3 regions of the Pseudomonas sp. R4-84 genome follow, and region 3 is predicted to be linked to each of the others. Evidence: predicted binding sites of a transcription regulator. Region 3 holds the regulator's gene; each other region holds the start of a gene.

Region 1 (3,277 bases), 500 kb from region 3:
AATCGCCTGGAGCTGTTGTTGTTCCGTCTCGACGGCCGACAATTGTATGGGATCAACGTGTTCAAGGTTCGCGAGGTGCTGCAATGCCCCAAGCTGACCCTGATGCCGAAATCCAGTCCCGTCGTGTGCGGTGTGGCGAATATCCGGGGAGCGACCATCCCGATTCTCGACCTGGCGATGGCGACCGGTTCCGGCCGACTGCTGGACCAGAGCAATCCGTTTGTGATCATCACCGAGTACAACACCAAGACCCAAGGGTTCCTGGTGCGATCGGTGGAGCGCATCGTCAACATGAACTGGGAAGAGATCCATCCACCACCCAAAGGGACAGGCCGCGACCACTACCTCACGGCGGTGACCCGGGTCGATAACCAGTTGGTGGAAATCATCGACGTCGAGAAAATCCTCGCCGAAGTGGCGCCGACCCCGGAAACGATTTCCGTTGGCGTGATAGATGCCGAGACCCAGCACAAGGCGGTTTCCCTGCGGGTGCTGACCGTCGACGATTCCTCGGTGGCCCGTAAGCAGGTCACGCGTTGCCTGCAAACGGTCGGCGTCGAAGTGATTGCGCTGAACGATGGGCGGCAAGCGCTGGATTACCTGCGCAATCTGGTCGACGAAGGCAAGAAGCCGGAAGAGGAGTTCCTGATGATGATCTCCGACATCGAGATGCCGGAGATGGACGGCTACACGCTGACATCGGAAATCCGCAGCGACCCGCGCATGCAAAAGCTGCACATCATCTTGCATACTTCGTTGTCTGGGGTGTTCAACCAGGCAATGGTCAAGAAGGTCGGCGCCGATGACTTCCTGGCCAAGTTCCGGCCCGATGACCTCGCTTCCCGAGTCGTCGAGCGAATCAAGTCAGCAGGCTAAAGGTCGGGCGCGTTGTGCGCCCGGCAAGTCAATACAGTGAAAAGAGGCGGTATTTTGTCTACGGGTAATTTGGATTTCGAACAGTTCCGGGTCTTCCTGGAAAAAGCCTGTGGCATCTTGCTTGGTGAAAACAAGCAGTACCTGGTGTCGAGCCGTCTCAATAAGTTGATGGAACAACAGGGCATCAAGTCATTGGGCGAGTTGGTTCAGCGTATCCAGACCCAGCCGCGCAGTGGCTTGCGCGAGATGGTCGTGGACGCCATGACCACCAACGAAACCCTGTGGTTTCGTGACACCTATCCCTTTGAGGTATTGAAGAACAAGGTATTGCCGGCGGCCATCAAGGCCAGCCCGGGCCAGCGCCTGCGGATCTGGTCGGCGGCCTGTTCGTCGGGGCAGGAACCGTATTCCTTGTCGATGTCCATTGATGAGTTCGAGCGCACCAACATTGGCCAGTTGAAAGGCGGCGTGCAGATCGTCGCCACCGACCTGTCCGGGACCATGCTCAACAACTGCAAGACCGGCGAGTACGACAGCCTGGCCATCGGCCGCGGCCTGTCGCCCGATCGCCTGCAACGTTATTTCGACGCCAAGGGACCGGGCAAATGGGTGGTCAAGGCGCCCATCAAGAGCCGCGTGGAGTTTCGCTCGTTCAACTTGCTGGACAGTTACGCCAGCCTGGGCAAGTTCGACATCGTGTTCTGCCGCAACGTGTTGATCTACTTCTCCGCTGAGGTGAAGAAGGACATCCTGACGCGCATCCACAGCACCCTGAAACCGGGTGGTTATCTGTTCCTGGGTGCGTCCGAGGCGTTGAACGGCTTGCCGGACCATTACCAGATGGTCCAGTGCAGCCCGGGGATCATTTACCAGGCGAAGTGATTGGTTTGGGTTAAAAAAAAGGGAGCCCCACGGGGCTCCCTTTTTTTATCGGTCGCTGCTGCCCCTGTGGGAGCGAGCCTGCTCGCGAAAGCAATATTCCAGGCGATGTCGATGCGGACTGACACACCGCTTTCGCGAGCAGGCTCGCTCCCACAATGGAATGCATTCATCTTGCGAAAGCGGCAGAAAAGCGGCATGCGGCGGAAACCGATTGCCGCTTTTCTGGCATTGCCGCTTTGCCGTTGCCCGCAAAGCCCCGGTTTACGGGGTTTCGGAAAGTGGCACGGCGCTTGCTAAAGCCTTCGTACGTACATTCTGGTCACCCAAAGGTTTCCGACATGAGCATCAGCTTCGATAAAGCGCTCGGTATCCACGAACAGGCCCTGAGCTTCCGCGCCCAGCGTGCCGAAGTCCTGGCCAACAACATCGCCAACGCCGACACGCCGAACTACAAGGCCCGTGACCTGGACTTTTCCAAGGTACTCGCCGAGCAGAACGAGAAGACCAAGAACGGCCACTTCGCCTTGAACATGACCAACAGCCGTCATATCGAAGCCGAAGGCGTAGGCAGCGGCGACGAATCGTTGATGTATCGCACGCCGATGCAGCCCTCGGTCGACCAGAACACCGTGGACGCTCAACTGGAACAGTCCAACTACGCGGAAAACTCCGTGAACTTCCAGGCCAGCTTCACCCTGCTCAACAGTAAATTCAAAGGGCTGGTATCGGCCCTGCGTGGAGAGTAAGTCATGTCGATCGCGAGCGTTTTCAACATCGCCGGCAGTGCCATGAGTGCCCAGACCACTCGCCTGAACACCGTCGCCAGTAACATCGCCAACGCCGAGACCGTTTCGTCAAGCATCGACCAGACCTACCGCGCCCGTCACCCGGTGTTCGCCACCATGTTCCAGGGTGGCCAATCCGGCGGCAGCGATTCGCTGTTCCAGGACCAGGACGCGGCGGGGCAGGGCGTACAGGTGCTGGGCGTCGTTGAAGACCAGAGCAACCTCGAAGCACGTTACGAGCCAAACCATCCGGCCGCGGACGCCAAGGGTTATGTCTATTACCCGAACGTCAACGTCGTCGAAGAAATGGCCGACATGATTTCCGCCAGTCGTTCGTTCCAGACCAACGTCGAAATGATGAACACCGCCAAAACCATGATGCAGAAGGTCCTGACCCTCGGTCAGTGATAAGGGGCGATTCATATGAGCGTCACCAATACAACAGGCGGTTTGAGCCTCAACGAGATTCTGGCCAACTCCTCGGTCAAGACCAATACCAAGGCCGATGGCCTGGGTGCGGCGACCAATGCGGCGAGTGGCAACCAGGAATTGGGCAAGGATGCGTTCCTGCAACTGCTCGTGACCCAGCTGAAAAACCAGAACCCGCTGGAACCCCAGGACAACGGTGAGTTCGTGGCCCAACTGGCGCAATTCAGCAGCCTGGAAGGCATCACCACGCTCAACGAAACCGTGAGCGGCATTGCCGGCAACTACAACTCGTCACAAGCGTTGCA
Region 2 (3,277 bases), 2.6 Mb from region 3:
CCCACCGAGAAACGCAAGAAGCAATCTCGGGAAAAGGGCGAGATTGCCCGTTCCAAGGAGCTCAACACCCTGGCGATCATGCTCGCCGGTGCCGGTGGTTTGCTGATTTACGGTGGCGGACTGGCGTTGGATCTGCTGGAAATCATGCGGTTGAATTTTTCCTTGCCTCGCGAGGTATTGCTCACGCCGGGCGCTATGACGCAGTACCTGTTGCATTCGGGCAAGATCGCGATGCTTGCAATGCAACCGGTGCTCATTTTTCTGCTGTTGGCGGCTTTCATCGGCCCGATTTCCCTGGGCGGATGGCTTTTCGCCGCCGGTAGCCTGGCACCGAAGTTCAGCCGGATGAATCCGGCCGCCGGTATCAAGCGCATGTTTTCCACCACGGCGTTGATGGAACTGCTCAAGGCTTTCGGAAAATTTCTCCTGGTGTTGTTCGTCGCGCTGGCGGTGTTGCAGGCCGATATCGACGATCTGCTGCGCATCGCCCATGAGCCGCTGGAGCAAGCCATCATCCATAGCGTGCAGTTGGTCGGCTGGAGCACCTTGTGGATGGCTTGCGGGCTGATCCTCATCGCCGCCATCGACGTGCCGATCCAGCTTTACCAGAGCAAGCAGAAATTGATGATGACCAAGCAGGAGGTGCGCGACGAGTACAAGGACTCGGAGGGCAAGCCGGAGGTCAAGCAGCGGATCCGCCAGTTGCAGCGCGAGGTTTCCCAGCGGCGGATGATGGCGGCGATTCCCGACGCCGACGTGGTCATCACCAACCCGACTCATTATGCCGTCGCGCTCAAGTACGATCCCGACAAGGGCAATGCGCCGGTCCTGCTGGCCAAGGGCAGCGATTTCCTGGCGTTGAAGATTCGCGAAATCGCTGTCGCCAACGAAGTGATGCTGCTCGAATCTCCGGCATTGGCGCGGTCGATCTACTACTCCACCGAGCTTGACCAGGAAATCCCGGGAGGCTTGTACCTCGCCGTCGCCCAGGTGCTGGCCTACGTCTACCAGATCCGCCAGCACCGCGCCGGCAAGGGCAAGCGGCCAGAACCGCTCAAGGACCTGCCCATCCCGCCGGATTTGCGCCGCGATTCCTGAACCAAGGTGCCAAAGCCCCTGTGGGAGCGAGCTTGCTCGCGATAGCGGTCTTCCAGTCAACGCTCGCACAAACTGACCCTCCGCCATCGCGAGCAAGCTCGCTCCCACAGGTCGGCATCCCTTGAAAGCCTCTATTTCAACCTCCCGCGAAAGTTGGAAAGCTTCTTGCAATACCCCGCCTGCGCCCCTTCCGGGCGTCAAAAGTTTGCTTCCAGGAACGGGGAATATTGGTGGATCGCTCTCAGTTACTCAGCACCGCGCGCAGCAACGTCGTAGACCTCAGCAGGGGCAATCTGGGCGTGCCGCTGTTGCTGCTGGTCCTGCTCGCCATGATGATGCTGCCGGTACCGCCGTTCCTGCTGGACGTGTTCTTCACGTTCAACCTCGCCTTGTCGATCGTGGTGCTGTTGGTGTGCGTATACGCGCTGCGCCCATTGGACTTCGCCGTCTTCCCGACCATCCTGCTGGTGGCGACGCTGTTGCGCCTGGCGCTGAACGTGGCGTCCACCCGGGTGGTGATGATTCACGGTCACGAGGGGCACCAGGCCGCCGGTAAGGTGATCCAGGCCTTCGGCGAAGTGGTGATCGGCGGCAACTACGTGGTCGGTATCGTGGTCTTTGCCATCTTGATGATCATTAACTTCGTCGTGGTGACCAAGGGCGCCGGGCGGATTTCCGAGGTGAGCGCGCGTTTCACCCTCGACGCGATGCCTGGCAAGCAGATGGCGATCGACGCCGACCTCAATGCCGGCTTGATCGACCAGAGCCAGGCCAAGCTGCGCCGTCTCGAAGTAGCCCAGGAAGCCGAGTTCTACGGGTCCATGGACGGTGCAAGTAAGTTTGTCCGCGGCGACGCCATCGCCGGCCTGCTGATCCTGTTCATCAACCTGATTGGCGGCATGGCCGTCGGTATCTTCCAGCACGGCATGGCTTTCGGCGACGCCGGCAAGGTCTACGCGTTGCTGACCATCGGTGACGGTTTGGTGGCGCAATTGCCATCACTGTTGTTATCCACAGCGGCGGCGATCATGGTGACCCGTGCTTCGGGCTCCGAAGACATGGGCAAGCAGATCAATCGCCAGATGTTCGCGTCGCCCAAGGCCCTGGCCGTGGCGGCCGGCCTGATGGCGGTGATGGGCCTCGTGCCGGGAATGCCGCACTTTTCTTTCCTGAGCATGGCGGCCTTGGCCGCGGGTGGCGCGTACCTGTTCTGGAAGAAGCAGAACGTGCAGAAGGTCCAGGCGCTGGAAGAGGTCAAGCGCCAGCAGGAACTGCTGCCGTCGCCAGCGCGTGCCATGGAAACCAAGGAATTGGGTTGGGATGACGTGACGCCGATCGACATGATCGGCCTGGAAGTCGGCTACCGCTTGATTCCATTGGTCGATCGCAACCAGGGCGGCCAATTGCTGGCGCGGATCAAGGGCGTGCGCAAGAAGCTGTCCCAGGATCTGGGCTTCCTCATGCCCACCGTCCACATTCGCGACAACCTCGACCTGGCGCCGAGCGCCTATCGCCTGACGCTCATGGGCGTGATCCTGGCGGAAGCCGAGATCTACCCGGACCGCGAGCTGGCGATCAACCCAGGGCAGGTCTACGGTTCGCTCAACGGCATTACCGCCAAGGATCCGGCTTTCGGCCTGGAAGCGGTGTGGATCGAAATCAGCCAGCGGGCCCAGGCCCAGTCCCTCGGTTATACCGTGGTGGACGCGAGCACGGTCGTGGCGACCCACTTGAACCAGATTCTCTACAAGCATTCCAGCGAGCTGATCGGTCACGAAGAAGTCCAGCAACTGCTGCAAGTACTGGCCAAAGGCTCGCCGAAACTGGCTGAAGAATTGGTGCCGGGCGTGGTTTCGTTGTCCCAATTGCTCAAGGTGTTGCAGGCGCTGCTGGCCGAACAGGTTCCGGTGCGCGACATACGCAGCATTGCCGAAGCGATCGCCAACAACGCTTCGAAGAGTCAAGATACCGCCGCTCTGGTGGCTGCGGTGCGGGTCGGCGTATCCCGCGCAATCGTCCAAAGCATTGTAGGCACTGAGTCTGAGCTGCCTGTGATCACTCTGGAGCCAAGGTTGGAACAGATATTGCTCAATAGTCTGCAGAAGGCAGGACAAGGCTCGGAAGAGGGTGTTCTGCTGGAGCCAAGCATGGCCGAGAAGCTGCAGCGTTCGCTGATCGA
Region 3 (3,277 bases):
AGATCGTTGGCTTGCTCGGCCCCAACGGCGCGGGCAAGACAACCTGTTTCTACATGATCGTCGGGCTGGTTCAGGCCGACCAGGGCCGCGTACTGATCGACGACCTGGATGTCAGCCACCAGCCGATGCACGGCCGGGCGAAAGCCGGTATCGGTTATCTGCCGCAAGAAGCGTCGATCTTCCGCAAACTGTCGGTGGCCGACAACATCATGGCCATCCTCGAGACCCGCAAGGAGCTCGACAAGGCCGGCCGCCGCCAGGAATTGGAGAGCCTGCTGCAGGAATTCCATATCAGCCACATTCGCGACAACCTGGGCATGAGCCTGTCCGGCGGCGAACGTCGTCGCGTGGAAATTGCCCGCGCCCTGGCTACCGCGCCGAAATTCATTCTGCTCGACGAACCCTTCGCCGGCGTAGACCCGATTTCGGTGGGCGACATCAAGCAGATCATCCATCATCTCAAGGCCAAGGGGATCGGCGTGCTGATCACCGACCACAACGTGCGCGAGACACTGGACATCTGCGAGACCGCCTATATCGTCAACGACGGCCAGTTGATCGCCGAGGGCGACTCGGCCACCATCCTGGCCAACGAGCTGGTCAAGGAAGTGTATCTGGGCCACGAGTTCCGCCTTTAAGCCACGAAGCCTCAGGCGAAGGCCTGGGTGGCGCCGAATGTCCGATGACGACCCGTGGGGCACTCTCAATTAATTGAAGACGCCCCCTAGGCAAACACTTCAGTTTCAGGCATATAATTTGCTTAAGTTTGGCGCTCCGGCGCCCTGTAGTGGATGGCGCATGTGCGCCGGCAAATAAGGTGTTAAGCCCCTGCCATGAAACCATCGCTAGTCTTGAGAATGGGCCAGCAGCTGACGATGACACCGCAGCTGCAACAGGCCATCCGCCTGCTTCAATTGTCGACCCTGGACCTGCAACAGGAAATCCAAGAGGCCCTGGAATCCAATCCGATGCTCGAACGCCAGGAAGAGGGCGACGACTTCGACAACACCGATCCACTGGCCGACAATGTCGAGCAGAAAACCACCCCGGAAATCCAGGAACCAACCTACCAACAGGAAGCCGCCCCCACGGTGGACAACCTTGAGGATGGCGAATGGAACGAGCGCATTCCCAACGACCTGCCCGTGGACACGGCTTGGGAAGACGTCTATCAGACCAGCGCCAGCAGCCTGCCGAGCGGCGATGACGACGAATGGGATTTCACTACCCGCACGTCCGCCGGCGAGAGCTTGCAGAGTCATCTGCTCTGGCAATTGAACCTGGCGCCGATGTCCGATACCGATCGCCTGATCGCCGTGACCCTGATCGATTGCATCAACAACCAGGGTTACCTGGACGAGACGCTGGAAGAAATTCTCGAAGCCTTCGACCCCGAGCTCGACATCGAGCTGGACGAGATCGAAGCCGTCTTGCATCGCATCCAGCAGTTCGAACCCGCCGGCATCGGTGCTCGCAACCTGGGCGAATGCCTGTTGCTGCAGCTGCGCCAATTGCCCGCCAAAACCCCGTGGCTGGCCGAAGCCAAGCGCCTGGTGACCGATTACATCGACCTTTTGGGCGGACGCGACTACAGCCAACTGATGCGTCGCATGAAGCTCAAGGAAGATGAACTGCGCCAGGTCATCGAGCTGGTGCAAAGCCTCAACCCGCGTCCTGGCTCACAGATCGAATCCACCGAGCCCGAATACGTCGTCCCCGACGTAATCGTGCGCAAGCACAACGATCGCTGGCTGGTGGAGCTCAACCAGGAGTCGATGCCCAAGCTGCGCGTCAACGCCCAGTACGCAGGTTTCGTCAAACGCGCCGACACCAGCGCCGACAACACCTTCATGCGCAACCAGTTGCAGGAAGCGCGCTGGTTCATCAAGAGCCTGCAGAGCCGCAACGAAACCCTGATGAAAGTCGCCACCCAGATCGTCGAGCATCAGCGCGGCTTCCTGGAATATGGCGACGAAGCGATGAAGCCGTTGGTCCTGCATGACATTGCCGAGGCGGTGGGCATGCACGAATCGACGATTTCACGGGTGACCACCCAGAAATTCATGCATACCCCTCGGGGCATCTATGAATTGAAATACTTTTTCTCCAGCCACGTCAGCACCTCCGAAGGCGGCGAATGCTCGTCCACGGCCATCCGCGCGATCATCAAAAAACTGGTCGCTGCGGAAAATCAGAAAAAGCCGTTGAGTGACAGCAAGATCGCTGGTTTACTGGAGGCACAAGGCATTCAGGTGGCCCGCCGTACCGTCGCCAAATACCGCGAATCCCTGGGGATCGCACCTTCGAGCGAACGCAAGCGGTTGATGTAACAGGCCACGCCACAGCGTTCCAGTGGCAGGCACCCAGCCTGCCGCTTTATGCACTGGCAACGAAGGAGAAGCTGTATGCAAGTCAACATCAGTGGACACCAACTGGAAGTGACCGAACCCCTGCGCACCTACATCGGCGAAAAACTCGACCGATTGGAGAGGCATTTCGACAAAATCACCAACGTGCAAGTCATTCTGAACGTCGAAAAGCTGAAGCAGAAGATCGAAGCCACACTGCATATTCCCGGCGGAGAAGTGGTTGCCAATGCGGAGCATGATGACATGTATGCCGCGATTGACCTGCTGACCGACAAGCTGGATCGCCAACTCAAAAAGCATAAGGAAAAGACCCAGAGCCTCCTCCAGGGCGCAACCGGTCGTTAACCCCCCCAATCCATGATCCGACTAGAAACCATCCTGACCCCCGGCCGTTCCCAGGTGAACGCGCCGGGTGGCAGTAAGAAGAAAGCCCTCGAACAAATTGCCAACCTGATCCACCGCGAAGTGCCGGATCTGGAAATGCAGGACGTCTTCGAGGCCCTTATCGCCCGTGAAAAACTAGGCTCCACCGGTTTTGGCAACGGCATCGCCATTCCACATTGCCGCCTCAAAGGCTGTACGTCGCCCATCAGCGCGCTACTGCACCTTGAAGCGCCCATAGATTTTGACGCCATCGACGGCGCCCCGGTCGACCTGCTGTTCGTATTGCTGGTTCCGGAAGCGGCGACCGATGCGCACCTTGAGCTGCTGCGCCAGATCGCCAGCATGCTGGACCGCAAGGAAGTGCGCGAAAGACTGCGCAGCGCAACGAGTAACGACGCTTTGTATCAGGTTGTCCTGGACGAGCAGAACGGTCATTAAACATGCGCATGATCATCGTCAGTGGCCGCTCCGGCTCCGGTAAAAGTACCGCCCTCAATGTGCTCGAGGACAGCGGCTACTACTGC

The links. Region 3 encodes sigma-54, which starts transcription at its own class of promoters, with help from an activator protein. Its sites were predicted from a motif close to ANTGGCATNNANNTTGCTNT; they were not measured.
Region 1: flgB (flagellar basal body rod protein FlgB) is a predicted target of sigma-54. The motif match lies at 2,036-2,055, and genes of this name have one in related genera.
Region 2: flhA (flagellar biosynthesis protein FlhA) is a predicted target of sigma-54. The motif match lies at 1,251-1,270, and genes of this name have one in related genera.

Annotation. Positions count from the first base shown of each region.
Region 1 is NZ_CP096390.1:4,147,211-4,150,487, reverse strand. It holds gene M1D68_RS18955 (chemotaxis protein CheV) at 1-876, shown strand, start outside; gene cheR (protein-glutamate O-methyltransferase CheR) at 931-1,758, shown strand; gene flgB (flagellar basal body rod protein FlgB) at 2,097-2,504, shown strand; gene flgC (flagellar basal body rod protein FlgC) at 2,508-2,951, shown strand; gene flgD (flagellar hook assembly protein FlgD) at 2,967-3,277, shown strand, end outside.
Region 2 is NZ_CP096390.1:1,629,106-1,632,382, forward strand. It holds gene flhB (flagellar biosynthesis protein FlhB) at 1-1,098, shown strand, start outside; gene flhA (flagellar biosynthesis protein FlhA) at 1,329-3,277, shown strand, end outside.
Region 3 is NZ_CP096390.1:4,643,486-4,646,762, forward strand. It holds gene lptB (LPS export ABC transporter ATP-binding protein) at 1-638, shown strand, start outside; gene M1D68_RS21230 (RNA polymerase factor sigma-54) at 834-2,330, shown strand; gene hpf (ribosome hibernation-promoting factor, HPF/YfiA family) at 2,406-2,714, shown strand; gene ptsN (PTS IIA-like nitrogen regulatory protein PtsN) at 2,727-3,191, shown strand; gene rapZ (RNase adapter RapZ) at 3,194-3,277, shown strand, end outside.